4 regions of the Serratia sp. L9 genome follow, and region 1 is predicted to be linked to each of the others. Evidence: predicted binding sites of a transcription regulator. Region 1 holds the regulator's gene; each other region holds the start of a gene.
What was found. The regulator CRP, encoded in region 1, controls carbon source genes, mostly activating them, when cyclic AMP is high. The targets are predictions, from matches to a motif close to ATGTGANNNNNNTCACAT.
Positions count from the first base shown of each region.

Region 1 (4,431 bases):
CACGGTTTTATCGATGTAAACCACGACATAACCTACAAACAGCAAAAAAATCATCAGTGAACGATTTTTCATCGCTGATATTCCTTTAAGTTATCACCCAGGTAAGCCTCCGGCAGGGCAGGCGTATTATGATAGTGTGATCTGAATCACTTTATATTTTTAATAACAATCACTTATATCAACAACATCGAAACTAGCGGCTTTTTAATGGCGGCATAAGATACAATTTTGTAAGGGGTGATACTTTTTACTGATAGGGACAGGAATGCGCTACTTACCGAAGTTACAGCAGCTAAAGGTATTCCAGCAGGTGATCCGCAGCGGCAGTATTCGCGGGGCTGCGCGTGCGCTGGGGCAATCTCAACCGGCGGTGAGCCGTACCATCCGCGAACTGGAACAGATCCTGGAAACCCAATTGATCATTCGCAGCAGCCAGGGGATGACGCTGACCGAAACTGGCCGGGCATTTGCCCTGCGGATGCAGTTGATTCTGGAAGAATTACAACGTGCCGCCGACGAGATCCAGCAGTTGAACCAGCATTCGCAAGGCAGCGTGGCTATCGGTTGCTCTTCTTTATTGGCACTCACGGTATTACCCGCACTGGTCGAAGACTTTAAACAGCCGTTCCCGCAGGCCAATGTGCTGATCCGCGAGGCGCAGCTTTCCACCTTGCTGCCCGCCCTGCGCGAAGGGCGTCTGGATTTTGCCGTAGGCACCGTAAGCCAGGAGCTACCCCTGGAAGATTTGGTTCGCGAACCGCTGTTCAGCGCATCATTTTGCATCATCGCCCGCCAGGGCCATCCGCTGGGACAGGCGACATCGCTTGATGAGCTTTGTGAGGCCAAATGGTTATTACCGGAAACTGATATGGGGTATTACCAGCAACTGCAATCGGTGCTCGGCTCGTTCTATCAGCAATTGATCCACGCGCCTATACGTTCAGACTCGGTGGTATGTGGGTTGAATATGGTTATGCAGACCAACTATCTGACCATCGTGGCACGGGCGATGAGTGCGCCGTTTAATTTGCAGCACCAACTGGTGACGTTACCTATCGACAGCCTGCCGCAGGCACAGTATTGCGTGTTGTATTCGCAGAAATCGCCACTGACCGTAACGGCGCGGCGATTTCTGGATTTATTGCGCCTTCATTGCCAGCGCTACGCCTGGTAAGGCTCAGGCTACTTCGCGGATTTCAAAGCTGTGGGTGATGTTGGCAGCTTTGCCCAGCATCAGCGAAACGGAGCAGTACTTCTCGGCAGAAAGGTCAACCGCGCGCTCTACAATCTTATAGGTCAGCCCTTTGCCGCTAACAATAAAATGCAGGTTGATATGGGTAAACAAACGAGGGGCTTCCTCACGACGCTCAGAGGTCAGCTTCACCTCGCAATCACGAACGTCGTTACGGCCTTTTTGCAAAATAGCCACCACATCGATGGCGCTGCAACCGCCTACGGACATCAACACCATCTCCATTGGGCTGGGTGCTTTATCACCAGCGTTTCCATCCATCAAAATCTGATGGCCAGACGCAGATTCACCCAAGAATGTCAGTCCTTCCACCCACTTAACTCTTGCCTGCATTTTGTACACTCCGGTTAATTTCTCAAAAACAGGGTACGCTTTCGTATAGAAACTGGCAACGGAACCTGACGCTAATCATGCTGAAGCGAGACAACACAAGACACCCGCCTCACTCTGTGCTACAAACAGAGCCGCAACAACTCTTTCCAGGTCACCGATTTCAGGGAAATGTCCAAGGAAAGGCCCCTATATTGGTATGTTAACAGAATGTAGCTTGCAGCACTTCGCGCAAGTTAATATGCTAGAGCACAAGCGTATTTCTATAACACGCCTCAAAACCTGTTGATAGCCACAACTAAAACCCCAGGCTATAAGCACGTTTTACAGGGAACTCTGACCCCTGTGATACAAGGCAGCGATAACAACAGAGGATAACAGCGAATGGTTCTCGGCAAACCGCAAACAGACCCGACTCTTGAATGGTTCCTGTCTCATTGTCATATCCACAAATATCCATCAAAGAGTACGCTGATTCACCAAGGTGAAAAGGCCGAAACGCTTTACTACATCGTGAAAGGCTCCGTTGCGGTGCTGATTAAAGATGAAGAAGGTAAAGAGATGATCCTGTCCTACCTTAACCAGGGGGATTTCATCGGCGAGCTTGGATTATTTGAAGAAGGCCAGGAACGTAGCGCCTGGGTAAGGGCAAAAACGGCCTGTGAAGTGGCTGAAATTTCCTACAAGAAATTCCGCCAGTTGATCCAGGTTAACCCGGATATTCTGATGCGCCTGTCCGCTCAGATGGCAAACCGCCTGCAAATTACCTCAGAGAAAGTGGGTAACCTCGCCTTCCTTGATGTTACCGGCCGCATCGCGCAAACCTTGCTGAACCTGGCAAAACAGCCTGATGCCATGACTCACCCAGATGGCATGCAGATCAAGATCACCCGCCAGGAAATTGGCCAGATCGTCGGTTGTTCACGTGAAACCGTTGGTCGTATTTTGAAGATGCTCGAAGATCAGAATCTGATTTCCGCTCACGGCAAAACCATTGTCGTGTACGGTACACGTTAATCCCTGAAGAAGCGGCGCATCAATGCGCCGTTTTTTTGCCTGCTGAATAGCAAACCATGTGGCGCCGCCTGATTTACCACCCGGAAGTCAACTATGCACTGCGCCAAACGCTGGTGCTGTGTTTACCGGTGGCTTTTGGCCTGCTGATTGGTAACCTGCAATTGGGCATGATGTTCTCGCTGGTTCCCGCCTGCTGTAATATCGCCGGGCTGGATACGCCTCATAAACGCTTTTTCAAACGCCTGATGGTTGGCGGTTCGCTATTCGCCATCAGCAGCATTTTGCTGCAACAGGCTCTGCTTTGGCACCTCCCACTCCCCTTACTGATGCTGGTTATGGCGCTGCTGCTTGGTGTCAGTGGTGAAATTAGCCCACTGCATGCCCGCCTGCTGCCTGCAGCACTGGTTGCCGCCATCTTCTCTCTCAGCATGGCCGGTACCGTCCCGATATGGCATGCCCCCTTGCTGTATGCCGTAGGCACCGCCTGGTACGGGCTGTTTACCTGGTTCTGGTTCAAATTGTGGAAAGAGCAGCCGATGCGCGAATCCCTGAACCAGCTCTATCGGCAGCTAGCCGACTATTTTGAAGCCAAATACTCGCTGCTGACTCAACACACCGATCCAGAAACTGCTCTGCCACCGCTGCTGCAACGCCAGCAGAAAGTGATGGACCTGATTAGCCTGCTGTATCAGCAGCTCAACTTTCTGCCCCATACCAATAATCTGGAGCAAAAACGCCTGCGCCGCACTTTCCAGGTAGCGCTCGATCTGCAGGAGCACATTACCGTCAGCCTGCATCTGCCGGAAGAAGTGCAAAAGCTGGTTGAGCAGAGCCAGGCCGAAGCAATTATCCGCCGTAACGCCCAGGTGATCGCGGCACGCCTGCGCATAGTGGCCGACGATATTCTCTATCATCGGCACTCTGCCCGTTTCAGCATGAAGAACGAGCTGGCCGCGCTGGAGAAAGTGGCCGCTCAGCATGCCGATAATCCGGTTGGTCAGTTCTGTTATTATCACTTCAGCCGCATAGCGCGCCTGCTGCGCACCCAGCACCCGCTGTATCGCCGCAACCTGATGGCCAACCAGACACGCCTGCCGTTCTGGCCTGCGGTAGCCAGCTACCTGTCGTTTAAATCCAACGCCCTGCGTAATGCGGCCCGGCTAGGGGTGATCTTGGCGGTAGGCAGCAGCCTGGGCATGATTTTCAACCTGCCGAAACCCTATTGGATCTTACTGACCATCATGCTGGTCAGCCAGAACGGCTATAACGCCACACGGGTAAGGATCCAGCACCGTGCGCTCGGTACGCTGGCCGGGCTGGTGATTGCCGCCGGGCTGTTACAACTGCAACTGCCAGAGAATGTAACGCTGAGCATCATGCTGGCAATGACTCTGGCGGCCTATCTGATCTTGCGTAAGAACTACGGGTTGGCGGTAATGGGGTTCACCGTTACGGCGGTCTACACGTTGCAAATATTGGCACTCGACGGCAGCCATTTCCTGATCCCCCGGCTGATCGACACCCTTATTGGTTGCGTGCTGGTGTTTGGCGGCACCATCTGGCTATGGCCCCAGTGGCAGAGTGGCCAACTGCGTAAAAACGCCCATCAGGCGCTGGAGCAAGAACAGACGGCATTGCGTTTGCTGCTCAAAGAACAGGAACCGGACGCCACCCAGTTGGCCTATGCGCGTATGCAGGTCAATCAGGCGCACAATGCGCTGTTTACCTCGCTCAATCAGGCGATGCAGGAACCGGGGTTTGAATCGGACTATCTGGCAGATATGCGGCTGTGGATCACGCATAACCAGTTTATTGTCGAACACCTGAATGCA
Region 1 is NZ_CP192591.1:1,542,406-1,546,836, reverse strand. It holds gene ACQ86O_RS07180 (LysR substrate-binding domain-containing protein) at 266-1,174, shown strand; gene ACQ86O_RS07175 (OsmC family protein) at 1,178-1,585, opposite strand; gene crp (cAMP-activated global transcriptional regulator CRP) at 1,967-2,599, shown strand; gene ACQ86O_RS07165 (YccS/YhfK family putative transporter) at 2,656-4,431, shown strand, end outside.

Region 2 (4,431 bases), 2.3 Mb from region 1:
TGATTAATGGCCTCAAAGGTCAGGTTTTTACGGATTTTGGCATCCAGAATAGTATCGGTGAGTGTCTGGCGAGTTAAAGCGGTATGTAATGACTGTGTCATATTGACTCCGAATATTCCCGTCGTCTTTCAAGCCGCAGCGTTGTTACCGCACTCATTCACCCCAGTCACTGACTGAGTCAGCTCCAGGGGATGAGTCATCTGAGTAACTGGCTGCAATTTGAAATCCATAGGGTATGGGGTTGAAATAATTAAAAACGTTGAATAGAAGGGCTAGCTGTCACCCTCGGGTTGCTTGCCAGCGGTACAAAGCGGCGGGTATTACCATCCAGAGCGTCAATGCAACCGGTAGCAATATCGTAGACCCAACCATGTAACTTAAGGTTGCCGCGATCGAGCGCCAGAGCGACCGAAGGATGAGTCTTGAGGTTAGTGAGTTGCGCAATCACGTTTTCACGCACCATCGCGTTGATTTGCTCATGTTCACTGGCATGTTCGTTGGCCTGATTTACCGCCTTGGCGGCATCGGCGTAGCGCAACCAATGGGCAACGGTAGGCATGTGATCAAGGCATTTGCAGGTAGCAATGGCGGTCATGGCCCCGCAATCTGAATGGCCACAGATGACAATGTCTTCCACGCCCAGCTCGGCAACGGCATATTCCACTGAGGCCGAGACACCGCCCGGTTCTGGTCCGAAGGACGGGACGATGTTGCCCGCATTACGGATCACGAACAGATCGCCCGGTTCGCGTTGGGTAATCAGTTCCGGTACCAGACGGCTGTCGGAACATGAGATGAAAAGGGTATGAGGGCTCTGGCTGTTCGCCAGGCGTTTGAACAATTCTGTACGCTCAACAAAGGCTTCACGCTGGAATTTGAGAAAACCGTCAATTACCTCTTGCATATTATCTCCATCAATTTGTTGCCTGCTCATCAATGAGTGCAAGAATGGATTTTTCTGGCTATAGGGTCCAAGACTTATTTATAATAATGTCCATAGTTTTTACCAATAGTTTGAGGCGTTATGTTACTTCGGCACATTCGTTACTTTTTGGCGGTGGCAGAGCAGGGGAATTTCACCAGAGCGGCCGAGGTGTTACATGTCTCTCAACCCACTTTGTCACAACAAATCAAACAGTTGGAAGAGTCTCTGCAAACAACGCTGTTTGATCGTTCGGGGCGGAAAGTGCAACTAACGGATGCCGGTGAGGCCTGGATGCGTTACGCCCGCCTGGCGTTGCAGGATTTGGATGCCGGAAAGCGGGCGATCCAGGACGTTGCAACGCTGGAGCGTGGCAGCCTGCGCCTGGCAATGACGCCCACCTTTACTGCCTATCTGATTGGCCCGCTGGTTGACCGTTTCTTTCGGCTTTACCCTGGCATTACGCTGAATATCCAGGAGATGACGCAGGATAAGATAGAGACATTGCTTTGCGACGATAGTCTGGATATCGGTATCGCTTTCGATCCTGTTCAGTCGCTAGATATAGAAGCCAGCATGTTGTTTACGGAGAGGTTGCAACTGGTGGTGGGTGAAGGGCATCACCTCGCCAATCGCCGCGATACCCTGAGCGCGCTTGAGCTGCAACAACTGCCAATGGTGCTGCTGAACCGTGATTTCGCCACACGCATTTACGTGGATGACTATTGCCAACACCAAAGTATTACTCCATACGTAGCGATGGAGGCCAACGCAATTGGTGCCATCGTGGAAATTGTGCGCCGGGGCCAGCTTGCCACCATTTTGCCGCAGGCCATTGCGCGGGATAATCCGCTTTTACGACCAATCCCTCTGGCGATCCCGATGCCTGCACGTAACGCGTTGCTGTTACAGCGCAAAGAAGGTTATCGCAGTGCTGCTGTGCGGGCATTTATTGAGATGTTAAATGAATTGGCGTTAGAAATGCGCTGAATACGTTCCCTTGATCCCGATTTTCGGCTATTTTGGCCCTAGGCTGAGTGCCGCATTTTCAAATAAAACGCTTATTTCATTCATTGTTTGAATTTCATTTTTATTAAAAATAGTTATTGCGCATGCGTTTTTTGCAATTAGAGATAATGAAATCAATTATCTGCTACCAGGCGGGCCACTTTAGCCATAATCATTAAATAAAATCGAATGTGGGTCTGATAAAAATCATAGGATCCCGTTCTGTTATCGTCTATAACACCTTGGTGTAGACTCAATTGAAGGGATTCAATGCTGATGAAATCCCATCTGGTATCTTATTCGGCAATAACAGATAAACAAGCGAAGATGAATAATAAATTAGCGAGTTCATTAGCTATTTTAGCAATAATTGGCACCATTATTAGTTTGTTTACATCGATATATATCGATAATAAGCTTAAAGGTAATGGGTATGACGTATGTCAAAGAACATCTTGGATGGCGCCTGATAAATTTGTAAAAGAGATAAGTTTATGCTCATGATGACAATAAACAAGCACGTTTTCTCAAGTGTGCTTGACACCAAATGAATAGACCTTATCGTCCCTCAACCATTTGTTGATGTACTCACGGTTAGGCAGAAACATGGCCAAGAACCGTTTAATAAAATAGTATCATTTGTGGAGAAAGAGCTAAATGGGAAAAAAATTTAAAGACAAAGTGTGTTTCACTATAGCAAACACTCTGATTCACTTGCTAGGCTCCATCGGCTTTCTGCTATGCGTGTATTTCTTTTTTCATTTTGACACAATAATGGAGAGAGTGCTTTATATCGGCGGCACAATCATTGCTACTGTCACATTAGCTTATGTTATTCCCATTGATAAGAATTACTCGCCTGCTCAGCCAGGGGCAGGCGAGTAACAAAAAATAAGCGCTGTAATGGCATTTGACTTTGTATGGTTATTAGGCGCAAGTCGGTTAACGTTTATTTGCGCTCAAATATCAACCAAAAATCCCCGCGATCTCTCACCGCCGTTATGGCATAATGCGCGCCAAATCACATTCCCAATTAAATTAAGAGCGAGCGCTGTGTTAAGCACTAACAATATCACTATGCAGTTCGGCAGTAAGCCATTGTTTGAAAACATCTCTGTCAAGTTTGGCGGCGGTAACCGTTATGGTCTGATCGGGGCCAACGGCTGCGGCAAATCGACGTTCATGAAAATCCTCGGCGGCGATCTGGTGCCGAGCGGCGGTAACGTGTTCCTGGATCCGAATGAGCGCCTGGGTAAACTGCGCCAGGATCAGTTCGCTTTTGAACAGTTCAGCGTGCTGGATACCGTGATCATGGGCCACACGGAACTGTGGGCGGTGAAGGAAGAGCGCGATCGCATCTACGCCATGGCGGAGATGAGCGAAGAAGACGGCTATAAAGTGGCCGATCTGGAAGTGGCCTATGGCGAGATGGATGGTTACACCGCTGAAGCACGTGCCGGTGAGCTGTTGCTTGGCGTGGGGATCCCGGTTGAACAGCATTACGGCCCGATGAGCGAGATCGCTCCAGGCTTCAAACTGCGTGTCTTGCTGGCGCAGGCGCTGTTCTCTGATCCCGAAATCCTGCTGCTTGACGAACCAACCAACAACCTGGATATCGATACCATCCGCTGGCTGGAGCAGGTGCTGAACGAACGTAACAGCACCATGATTATTATTTCGCACGATCGTCACTTCCTGAACATGGTTTGTACCCACATGGCGGATCTGGACTACGGCGAACTGCGCGTGTATCCGGGTAACTACGACGAATATATGACGGCAGCAACCCAGGCGCGTGAGCGCTTGATGGCCGACAACGCCAAGAAGAAGGCGCAGATCAACGAACTGCAGTCATTCGTCAGCCGCTTTAGCGCCAATGCTTCCAAATCTAAACAGGCCACTTCTCGTGCCCGCCAGATTGACAAGATCCAGTTGGACGAAGTGAAAGCCTCTAGCCGCCAGAACCCGTTTATTCGTTTCGAGCAGGACAAAAAGCTGTTCCGTAATGCGCTGGAAGTGGAAGCGTTGGCAAAAGGTTTCGATAACGGCCCTCTGTTCAGTAAATTCAACCTGATGGTTGAAGTGGGCGAGAAAGTCGCCATCCTGGGGCCTAACGGTATCGGTAAATCTACCTTGCTGAAAACGCTGGTAGGTGACGTGCAGCCAGATAACGGCACCGTGAAATGGTCTGAAAACGCCAAGATCGGCTACTACGCTCAGGATCACGAATACGAATTCGACGATACCCAGACCGTGTTTGACTGGATGAGCCAGTGGAAGCAGGAAAAGGACGATGAGCAAGCAGTGCGCAGCGTGCTTGGACGTCTGCTTTTCAGCCAGGATGATATCAAGAAGCGCGTGAAGGTGCTGTCTGGTGGTGAGAAAGGCCGCATGCTGTTTGGCAAGTTGATGATGCAGCGTCCTAATATCCTGATTATGGATGAACCTACCAACCACATGGATATGGAATCCATCGAGTCGCTGAACATGGCGTTGGAAAT
Region 2 is NZ_CP192591.1:4,919,032-4,923,462, reverse strand. It holds gene cynS (cyanase) at 1-101, opposite strand, end outside; gene ACQ86O_RS23350 (carbonic anhydrase) at 251-904, opposite strand; gene cynR (transcriptional regulator CynR) at 1,025-1,912, shown strand; gene ACQ86O_RS23340 (DUF1240 domain-containing protein) at 2,201-2,434, shown strand; gene ACQ86O_RS23335 (ABC-F family ATPase) at 2,984-4,431, shown strand, end outside.
Region 2: a site for CRP is predicted at 2,940-2,957, ahead of ACQ86O_RS23335 (ABC-F family ATPase). Genes of this name have one in related genera too.

Region 3 (4,431 bases), 730 kb from region 1:
TCGGTATAGGCAATCAGCTGTACCAGCTTCAGATCCATCCCCATTTTGGGTTCTAACTGTTCTTTGATGCGTTTCAACTCGTTGGCATCAAAGCACTGCAGGTAGACGTTGTCGCTTTTGCTGGTGTAACCATACTGCTTCAGCACTTCCAACACCTTGGTAGAGATGTCTTTGCCTTCCTGCTGGTGGAACCATGGCGCCTTGATTTCCGGATAGATACCGATGTTTTTGCCGGTTGAATGGTTCAGGCCCTGCACAAATTCGATCTCTTCCTGGAAGGTATGCACGCGGAAGTCGGATTTGCCCATCGGGAAGCGGCCAGGGTAGCTTTGTACCTGCTTACCGTCTTTAATATCAAAGCCTTCGGTGAACTTCAGCGACTTGATTTCAGGCAACGTGAAGTCGATGGCGTAGTAGCGCCCATCTTTACGTGCGCGATCCGGGAAACGTTCGGCGACATCGGTAACGCGATCCAGATAGTGGTCATGCAACACGACCAGCTCGTTGTCTTTGGTCATCACCAAGTCTTGTTCAAGGAAATTGGCACCTTGCGCATAGGCCATCGCTTTGGCTGGCAGCGTGTGTTCTGGCAGGTAGCCGCTGGCACCGCGGTGAGCAATAACAATTTTATCCGCAGCTTGTGCGGCACTGAGCATTGAAGTGGCAAGAATGATCCCCGTCAGCAGGGTTTTGGTTTGAGTCCGCATTCTGTGATTCTCCATGTTGTAGGTAGAGGCTATGAAAAAGGCCGCAGAGAGTGCGGCCTTGTTACCTGTCGTCTTTCAAGCTGCAGCGTTGCTACTTGAAATCCTTAGGGTAAAGATTATGCAAAAAGCGTTGTGGCGAAATTAGCCGCGTTTGGCCGCGATTTCTGCGTGGTGTTTCTTCTCGCTGAACATGGTCAGTATCAGCAGAAGTACTGCGCCGATGCTGCCGCCGATCATGACCATAAAGCCGCCGTCCCAACCGAAGTAGTCAACGGTGTAACCGACGATGGCGCTCGCTGCGACCGAACCGCCCAGATAACCGAACAGACCGGTGAAGCCAGCTGCGGTACCTGCCGCTTTTTTCGGTGCCAGTTCCAGAGCGTGCAGACCAATCAGCATGACCGGGCCGTAGATCAGGAAGCCGATGGTGATCATACAGGCCATATCGATGCCAGGGTTGCCCACCGGGTTCAGCCAGTAAACGACAGTGGCGATAGTCACCAGCGTCATAAAGAACACCCCGGTAGCGCCACGGTTGCCTTTAAACACCTTGTCCGACATCCAGCCGCACAGCAGGGTGCCTGGAATACCGGCATATTCGTACAGGAAGTAGGCCCAGGAGGACTTGTCCAACGCGAAGTGTTTCACTTCTTTCAGGTAGGTTGGTGACCAGTCCAGGATGCCGTAGCGCAACAGATAGACAAACACGTTGGCGATAGCGATGTACCACAGCAGTTTGTTTGGCAGCACATACTGCATGAAGATCTGTTTGGCTGTCAGTTCTTCTTCTGCTTCTTGGGTGTAATCATCCGGATAGTCGTTTTTGTACTCTTCAATCGGTGGCAGGCCACAAGATTGCGGGGTGTCACGCATCAATGCGAAGGCGATCAGCGCCACCAGGATCGCGCCGAAAGCAGGCATATACAGCGCCGCATGCCAATCGTTAAACCACGCCATACCCAGCAGGAACAGCAGTGGAGGCAGACCGCCACCCACGTTGTGGGCGCAGTTCCACACCGAAACGATACCGCCACGCTCTTTCTGCGACCACCAGTGAACCATGGTACGGCCACACGGAGGCCAACCCATACCCTGGAACCAACCGCACAGGAACAACAGCACGAACATCACGGCGATGCTGGAGGTTGCCCAAGGCACGAAGCCCATAAACAGCATTACGGCGGCGGCCAGGATCAGGCCGGCAGGCAAGAATACCCGGGGATTGGAACGGTCAGAAACCGAGCCCATGATAAACTTGGAGAAACCGTAGGCAATGGAGATCCCTGACAGTGCAAAGCCCAGGTCACCACGGCTGAACCCCTGATCGATCAGATACGGCATCGCCAGGGTGAAGTTTTTACGCACCAGATAGTAAGCTGCGTAACCGAAAAAGATCCCCATAAAAATTTGCCAGCGTAGCTTGCGGTAGAGCGGGTCTACCTTATCTACCGGCACACGTGAAATGTGTGCGGCTGGTTTAAAAATACTCAACATGAGCGCCTCCGATGGCTTTATCAGTTATTTATTGCATCAGCAGGAAACGGATATCCTGAAGATGGTCGAGCGGATGCCAGAAGTGTTGTCAAATTGTTCTATAACGAGCGTAATCCTAGTGAAAACCAACAAACGTCACTGTGATGGAAGGCGCATTTGTTACACTTTTATGAAACCGTGGCGGATTTTGAGCGATTGGTTAACGTTATGAAATAGGTAATCGCAAAAAACTCGTGATATTGATCACATTGATGGTTTTTTAAGGACATTTTGTTTTCGTTTTTTGTTCGTTATTGTTCCTTATCAAACAAAGACCCCAGTAACTGTGGCTAAATAAACTCATAACTACAGGCTTAGGGGGCGTGATGAGCAACAACTCACCAGTGACCGAAACGGATGTGATCATTATTGGCGGCGGAGCCACCGGCGCGGGGATCGCTCGTGATTGTGCGCGGCGAGGCTTGCGCTGTGTATTGCTGGAGCGGCATGACATTGCCACCGGTGCCACGGGCCGTAACCATGGTCTGCTGCACAGCGGCGCTCGCTATGCGGTGACCGATGATGAGTCGGCTCGCGAATGTATCGAAGAAAACCGCATTCTCAAGCGTATTGCTCATCACTGTATCGAGCGTACTGATGGTCTGTTTATTACCTTGCCGCAAGATTCGCTGGCCTATCAGCAACAGTTTATATCCGCCTGCCGCAACGCCGGGATCGAGGCCGAAGCCATCGACCCCCAACTGGCGCTGCGTCTGGAACCAGCGGCCAACCCAAGCCTGATCGGCGCGGTACGCGTGCCGGATGGCACGGTTGATCCTTTTCGCTTAACCGCGGCCAATATGCTTGATGCCCGTGCATATGGCGCGCAGATCCTTACCTATCATCAAGTTACCGGTCTGATACGCGTGGGCGACCGTGTGAATGGCGTGAGCGTTTTCGACCATCAAGCGGCGCGTCAATACGACATTTATGCGCAGGTAGTGGTGAATGCTGCAGGGATATGGGGCCAGCAGATCGCCGAATACGCCGATCTGCGCGTTCGCATGTTCCCATCCAAAGGGGCGCTGTTGATCCTGGGCCATCGCATTAACAACATGGTGATCAACCGTTGTCGTAAACCGGCGGATGCCGACATTCTGGTGCCGGGTGACACTATTTCGCTGATTGGCACGACTTCCACACATATTGATTACGACCAAATCGACAATATGGTGGTTACGCCTCAGGAAGTGGATGTGTTGATCCGTGAAGGTTCTCTGCTGGCCCCTGAGCTGGCTCAAACCCGTATTCTGCGGGCTTATGCCGGAGTCCGGCCACTGGTGGGCCGCGACGACGATCCTACCGGGCGCAACGTCAGCCGTGGCATTGTCCTGCTCGATCATGCGGTGCGGGATGGGCTGGAAGGTTTTATCACCATTACCGGCGGCAAGCTGATGACTTACCGGCTGATGGCGCAATGGGCCACCGATATGGTCTGCGCCAAGCTGGGTGTCGATAGCCCTTGCACCACCGCAGAAGAAGCCTTGCCGGGATCTCGCCAATCCGCAGAAGAAACCGTGCGTAACGTGGTGGCTTTGCCAGCCAGTATTCGCGGTTCAGCGATATATCGCCACGGCGATCGCGCCAGTCTGGTGCCATCCGGTAACCGCCTGGACAACAGCCTGGTGTGTGAATGCGAAGCGGTCACCGCCGGGGAAGTCCGCTATGCAGTGAATACCCTGACCGTCAACAACCTGGTTGATTTACGCCGCCGCACCCGCGTGGGGATGGGCACCTGCCAGGGGAACTGTGCGCCTGCCGTGCCGCTGGCCTACTGACGCGCTTTAACGTGACCACACCGCAGCAATCCATCGCCCAGCTCTCCCACTTCCTCAATGAACGCTGGAAAGGGGTGCGGCCCATCGCCTGGGGCGATGCGCTGCGCGAGAGCGAATTCACCAGTTGGGTTTACCAAGGGTTATGCGGGCTCGATGCCCGTGATGACCGTAAGCAGGAGGCGGATGATGCAATTTGATGTGGTGGTGATTGGCGGTGGTCTGGCCGGTTTGAGCTGCGCCGTTCGTTTAGCCGAGCTGGGTAAACGCTGTGCGGTGGTCAGTTCTGGCCAGAGTGCGCTCTATTTCTCTTCCGGTTCGCTCGATTTGCTGGCTCAATTGCCCGATGGCACACCGGTAGCCTCACCGGCGGCTGCCTTGCCCGCTTTGGCACAACAGGCGGCACAGCATCCTTA
Region 3 is NZ_CP192591.1:812,767-817,197, reverse strand. It holds gene glpQ (glycerophosphodiester phosphodiesterase) at 1-707, opposite strand, end outside; gene glpT (glycerol-3-phosphate transporter) at 849-2,201, opposite strand; partial or broken gene glpA (anaerobic glycerol-3-phosphate dehydrogenase subunit A) at 2,567-4,215, shown strand; gene glpB (glycerol-3-phosphate dehydrogenase subunit GlpB) at 4,205-4,431, shown strand, end outside.
Region 3: a site for CRP is predicted at 2,433-2,450, ahead of glpT (glycerol-3-phosphate transporter). Genes of this name have one in related genera too.

Region 4 (4,431 bases), 1.7 Mb from region 1:
ACCTTGGGTTTTGGTGAGATCATCCGTCTGGTGCTGAATAACTGGATGTCGCTCACCGGCGGACCTAACGGTGTTTCGGTACCTGCACCCACCTTGTTCGGCCTGGAGTTTGGCCGCCGTGCCAAAGAAGGGGGATACCTATTCATGAATTCCTGGCTATCCCTTATAACCCCAACCTGAAGTTTATCTTTATTTACGCGGTGTTATGCATGGTGGTATTGCTGGTGCTGTTCGTAAAACATCGCCTGACGCGGATGCCGATTGGACGCGCGTGGGAGGCACTGCGTGAGGATGAAATTGCCTGCCGCTCGCTTGGGCTGAACCATGTATTGGTCAAACTCTCGGCGTTTATGATGGGGGCTTCCACCGCCGGGATCGCCGGGGTGTTCTTTGCCACTTATCAAGGCTTCGTCAACCCGACTTCATTCACCTTCTTTGAGTCGGCGCTGATCCTGGCGATTGTGGTGCTCGGCGGCATGGGCTCGACCATCGGCGTGGTGCTGGCGGCCTTTGTGCTAACGGTGGCACCTGAGCTGCTGCGCAGTTTTGCTGAATATCGGGTGTTATTGTTCGGTGTGCTGATGGTGTTGATGATGATCTGGCGCCCACGTGGCCTGGTACGTATCAGTCGCAGCAGCTTTGCAACACGCAAGGGGTGGCGCCATGAACGATGCCATTTTGCGAGTCGAACACCTGATGATGCGCTTTGGTGGCATCAAGGCGTTGAACGATGTGAATCTGCAGGTTGAACGGGGGTCGATTACCGCATTGATTGGCCCGAATGGCGCAGGGAAAACCACGGTGTTCAACTGTCTGACGGGTTTTTATCGCGCCAGCGGCGGCGCTATTGTGCTCAACACCCGCAAGAAACCCACCGATGTGATCCGCGTTCTCGGGCAGAAATTCCAGGCCAGCGACTGGATTAACCCCGCGCAACTGGGATCGCGTCTTTACTACAAAATGTTTGGCGGTACTCATTTGGTGAACCGTGCCGGACTGGCCCGGACTTTCCAGAATATCCGCCTGTTCCGTGAAATGTCGGTGGTAGAAAACCTGCTGGTGGCGCAACACCGCCTGAGCAATCGTAACCTGGTGGCTGGTGTGCTGAATACGGTCGCCTATCGCCGGGCAGAGAGCGAGGCCCTCGATCGCGCATTTTACTGGCTGGAGGTGGTCGAACTGGTAGATTGCGCCAACCGACTGGCGGGGGAGATGTCATACGGCCAGCAGCGGCGGCTGGAAATTGCCCGAGCCATGTGCACCACCCCGGAGATGATCTGCCTGGATGAACCTGCCGCCGGGCTGAATCCGGTAGAAACCGCCACCTTAAGCCGGATTATCCGTTTCCTGCGTCAGCATCATGGCATCACGGTGCTGTTGATCGAGCATGATATGGGGATGGTGATGGAAATCTCCGATCGGGTGATCGTGCTGGATCATGGGGATGTGATCGCGCAGGGTTCACCGCAGGAGATCCAACATAATGACAGTGTGATTGCCGCTTATCTGGGTGCGGACGAAGAGGAGTTGGCGGGATGAACGACGTGATGCTGGAATTTCGCAATGTGGATGTGCATTACGGCCCGATCCAGGCGCTGCAGCAGGTGTCATTGCAGGTGAGGCAAGGGGAAACCGTTGCGCTGATCGGCGCCAACGGTGCAGGGAAGTCCACGTTGCTGATGTCGATTTTCGGTCAACCCCGTATCAGCGGTGGGCAAATTCTGTTTCACGGTGAGGATATCAGCCAGCGCTCGACACATTTTGTCGCCAGCAGTGGCATTGCACAGGCTCCGGAAGGGCGGCGGATTTTCCCGGATATGAGCGTGGAGGAAAACCTGTTGATGGGCACCATCACGCTGGGTAACCGCTATGTTGCCGAAGATATGCAGCGTATGTTCGAGCTGTTCCCACGCCTGAAAGAGCGGCGTAACCAGCGGGCAATGACCATGTCGGGTGGGGAACAGCAAATGCTGGCGATAGCCCGTGCGTTGATGAGCCGGCCAAAACTGCTTTTGCTGGATGAGCCCAGCCTGGGGCTGGCGCCGATCATCGTCAAACAGATATTCAGCATTCTGCGTGAGCTGGCCAACAGCGGGATGACCATTTTCCTGGTGGAGCAGAATGCCAACCACGCGTTGAAACTTTCCGACCGGGGGTATGTGATGGTCAACGGCCAGATCCGTCTGAGCGGCACAGGGGCAGAACTGCTAAGTAACCAGGAGGTGAGAAAAGCCTATCTGGGAGGAGGTTAACGATTATCGCTCCCGATGGAAGGGCCACTTTTCATCGGGAGCCGATGGGGCCTGAAAGCCGATATTTCTGCCCTTGGGGTTGCTGCTGAACAATTCAGCACTATAAAAAATGTGATGTGAATCGCATTTTTGTTACGGGTTGGATAAAATATCGCTATTGCCCGCCCTGTACTGGAACATCTCAATATGGAAGAAGTCAGCACTTCTCGCTCAACCGCCTGGTTGCGTGTCGTCGTCCTTGCCGTTTCGGCATTTATCTTTAATACCACCGAATTTATCCCTGTCGGGTTATTGAGCGATATTGCCCAAAGCTTTGAGATGCAGACCGAGCAGGTTGGCCTGATCATCACTATCTATGCCTGGATTGTCGCCACGGCTTCGTTAATCTGTATGTTGCTGACCAGCAAGATTGAACGGCGCAAGCTGTTGATCGGGGTGTTTGTGCTATTTATTGCCAGCCATGTGCTCACGGCGGTGGCATGGGACTTTACTACCCTGGTGATTTCGCGGATTGGTGTAGCGCTGGCACACTCGGTGTTCTGGTCAATTACTGCGTCATTGGCTATCCGCATGGCGCCGGCGGGCAAGAAGGCGCAGGCGTTGAGCATGCTGGCGGGGGGAACCGCGTTGGCGATGGTACTGGGCTTGCCGTTAGGCCGAGTGGTGGGGCAACTGCTGGGTTGGCGCATGACTTTTATTGGTATCGCGGTTTGTGCCACGTTGGCGCTGGTGATGCTGTGGCGCTTGCTGCCGGTGCTCAAAAGTGAACATTCCGGCTCGTTGGCCAGCGTGCCGGTGTTATTTAAACGCCCGGCATTGGTTAGCCTGTATATGTTGACTATTGTGGTGGTTACGGCTCACTTTACCGCCTACAGCTATATCGAACCCTTTATTCAGACCGTGGTGGGGTTGTCTGCCAATTTTACCACGCTGATGTTGTTACTGTTTGGTGCTGCGGGGATTATCGGTAGCCTGCTGTTTAGCCGCTACAGTGAATGCTTCCCTTCAGGCTTCTTTATTGGTGCCATTGGCCTGTTGGCCGCCAGCCTGTTATTGCTGTTGCCAGCTTCCGGCAATGAAATTTCCCTGACGTTGCTTTGCGTGGTATGGGGGATGGCAATCATGGCGATTGGCCTCTCCATGCAGGCTAAAGTGTTAAGCCTGGCACCGGACGCGACGGACGTCGCAATGGCGATCTTCTCTGGACTGTATAACTTTGGTATCGGGGGCGGGGCGCTGCTGGGTAATCAGGTCAGCCTGCACCTTGGAATGGCAAACATCGGTTTCGTTGGTGCGCCATTAGCGCTGATCGCTCTCGGTTGGTGCGTGCTGAACTTCTATCGCAGCGAACGTTTACAACAACATCAAGTCTGACAAGCGCAACGCTTGGCCTCGGGGAAGGGGTAAATACCTTCCCCCTCTGCATCTTCCTCCTGCATTGTTGCTGTTCATGCTGGCGTGCGTTTGGACATCTTTATCTGTTTGTAAATTTTTATCGGACTATTCTTTTCATGAATGAGTTAATTCTTAACATTATTTTTTAGGAATTGTCTTGGTTTTCTGTTCTGTACAAAAAAAATAATAAACATTTTTAAATTAAAACTGACATTAAAAACATTAAAGTCAGAACTAAAAGCTATTTATATTGATTTGGTCAGTTAATGATTCTATTTGTGTTTTTGTTGTGTAAGATAATTCTGGTCGAAGCGTAGTCAAATTCGTAAGTGCATTTAGTGCAGTAGTAAGGATTTGGTTGGCTGAAGCACGATCAGATTGATCGGATTTTTCTGGTGTCCGGGAAGCCATTCCCCACACTTATGGAAAGAGAGAAAAACCGTAGTAACAACCAGGTTATTGGTGCGTGAAAATGCAGAGCTTTCTCACTCGCCATTAACAGAACATGGAAGGGTTATAAAGAGTATGAAAATGAAAAATATTGCGATTATGGTATCTGGCCTGATTTTGTCTAGCGCTGTGCTGGCTGATAACACCATTAAATTCCAGGGTGAAGTAGCCGATCAAACTTGCGATATCAGCATCAACGGCAATGCCTCCACGCCACTGATCCTGCTGCCAACGGTACCAACCACCTCACTGGCAACCAGTGGCAGTACCGCCGGGCAAACGCCATTCACCATTGGCCTGACCGGTTGCACCGCGTCTGCCAGTGTCACCGCAA
Region 4 is NZ_CP192591.1:3,205,869-3,210,299, forward strand. It holds partial or broken gene livM (high-affinity branched-chain amino acid ABC transporter permease LivM) at 1-656, shown strand, start outside; gene ACQ86O_RS15105 (ABC transporter ATP-binding protein) at 664-1,539, shown strand; gene ACQ86O_RS15110 (ABC transporter ATP-binding protein) at 1,536-2,252, shown strand; gene ACQ86O_RS15115 (sugar transporter) at 2,439-3,626, shown strand; gene ACQ86O_RS15120 (fimbrial protein) at 4,173-4,431, shown strand, end outside.
Region 4: a site for CRP is predicted at 2,362-2,379, ahead of ACQ86O_RS15115 (sugar transporter). Genes of this name have one in related genera too.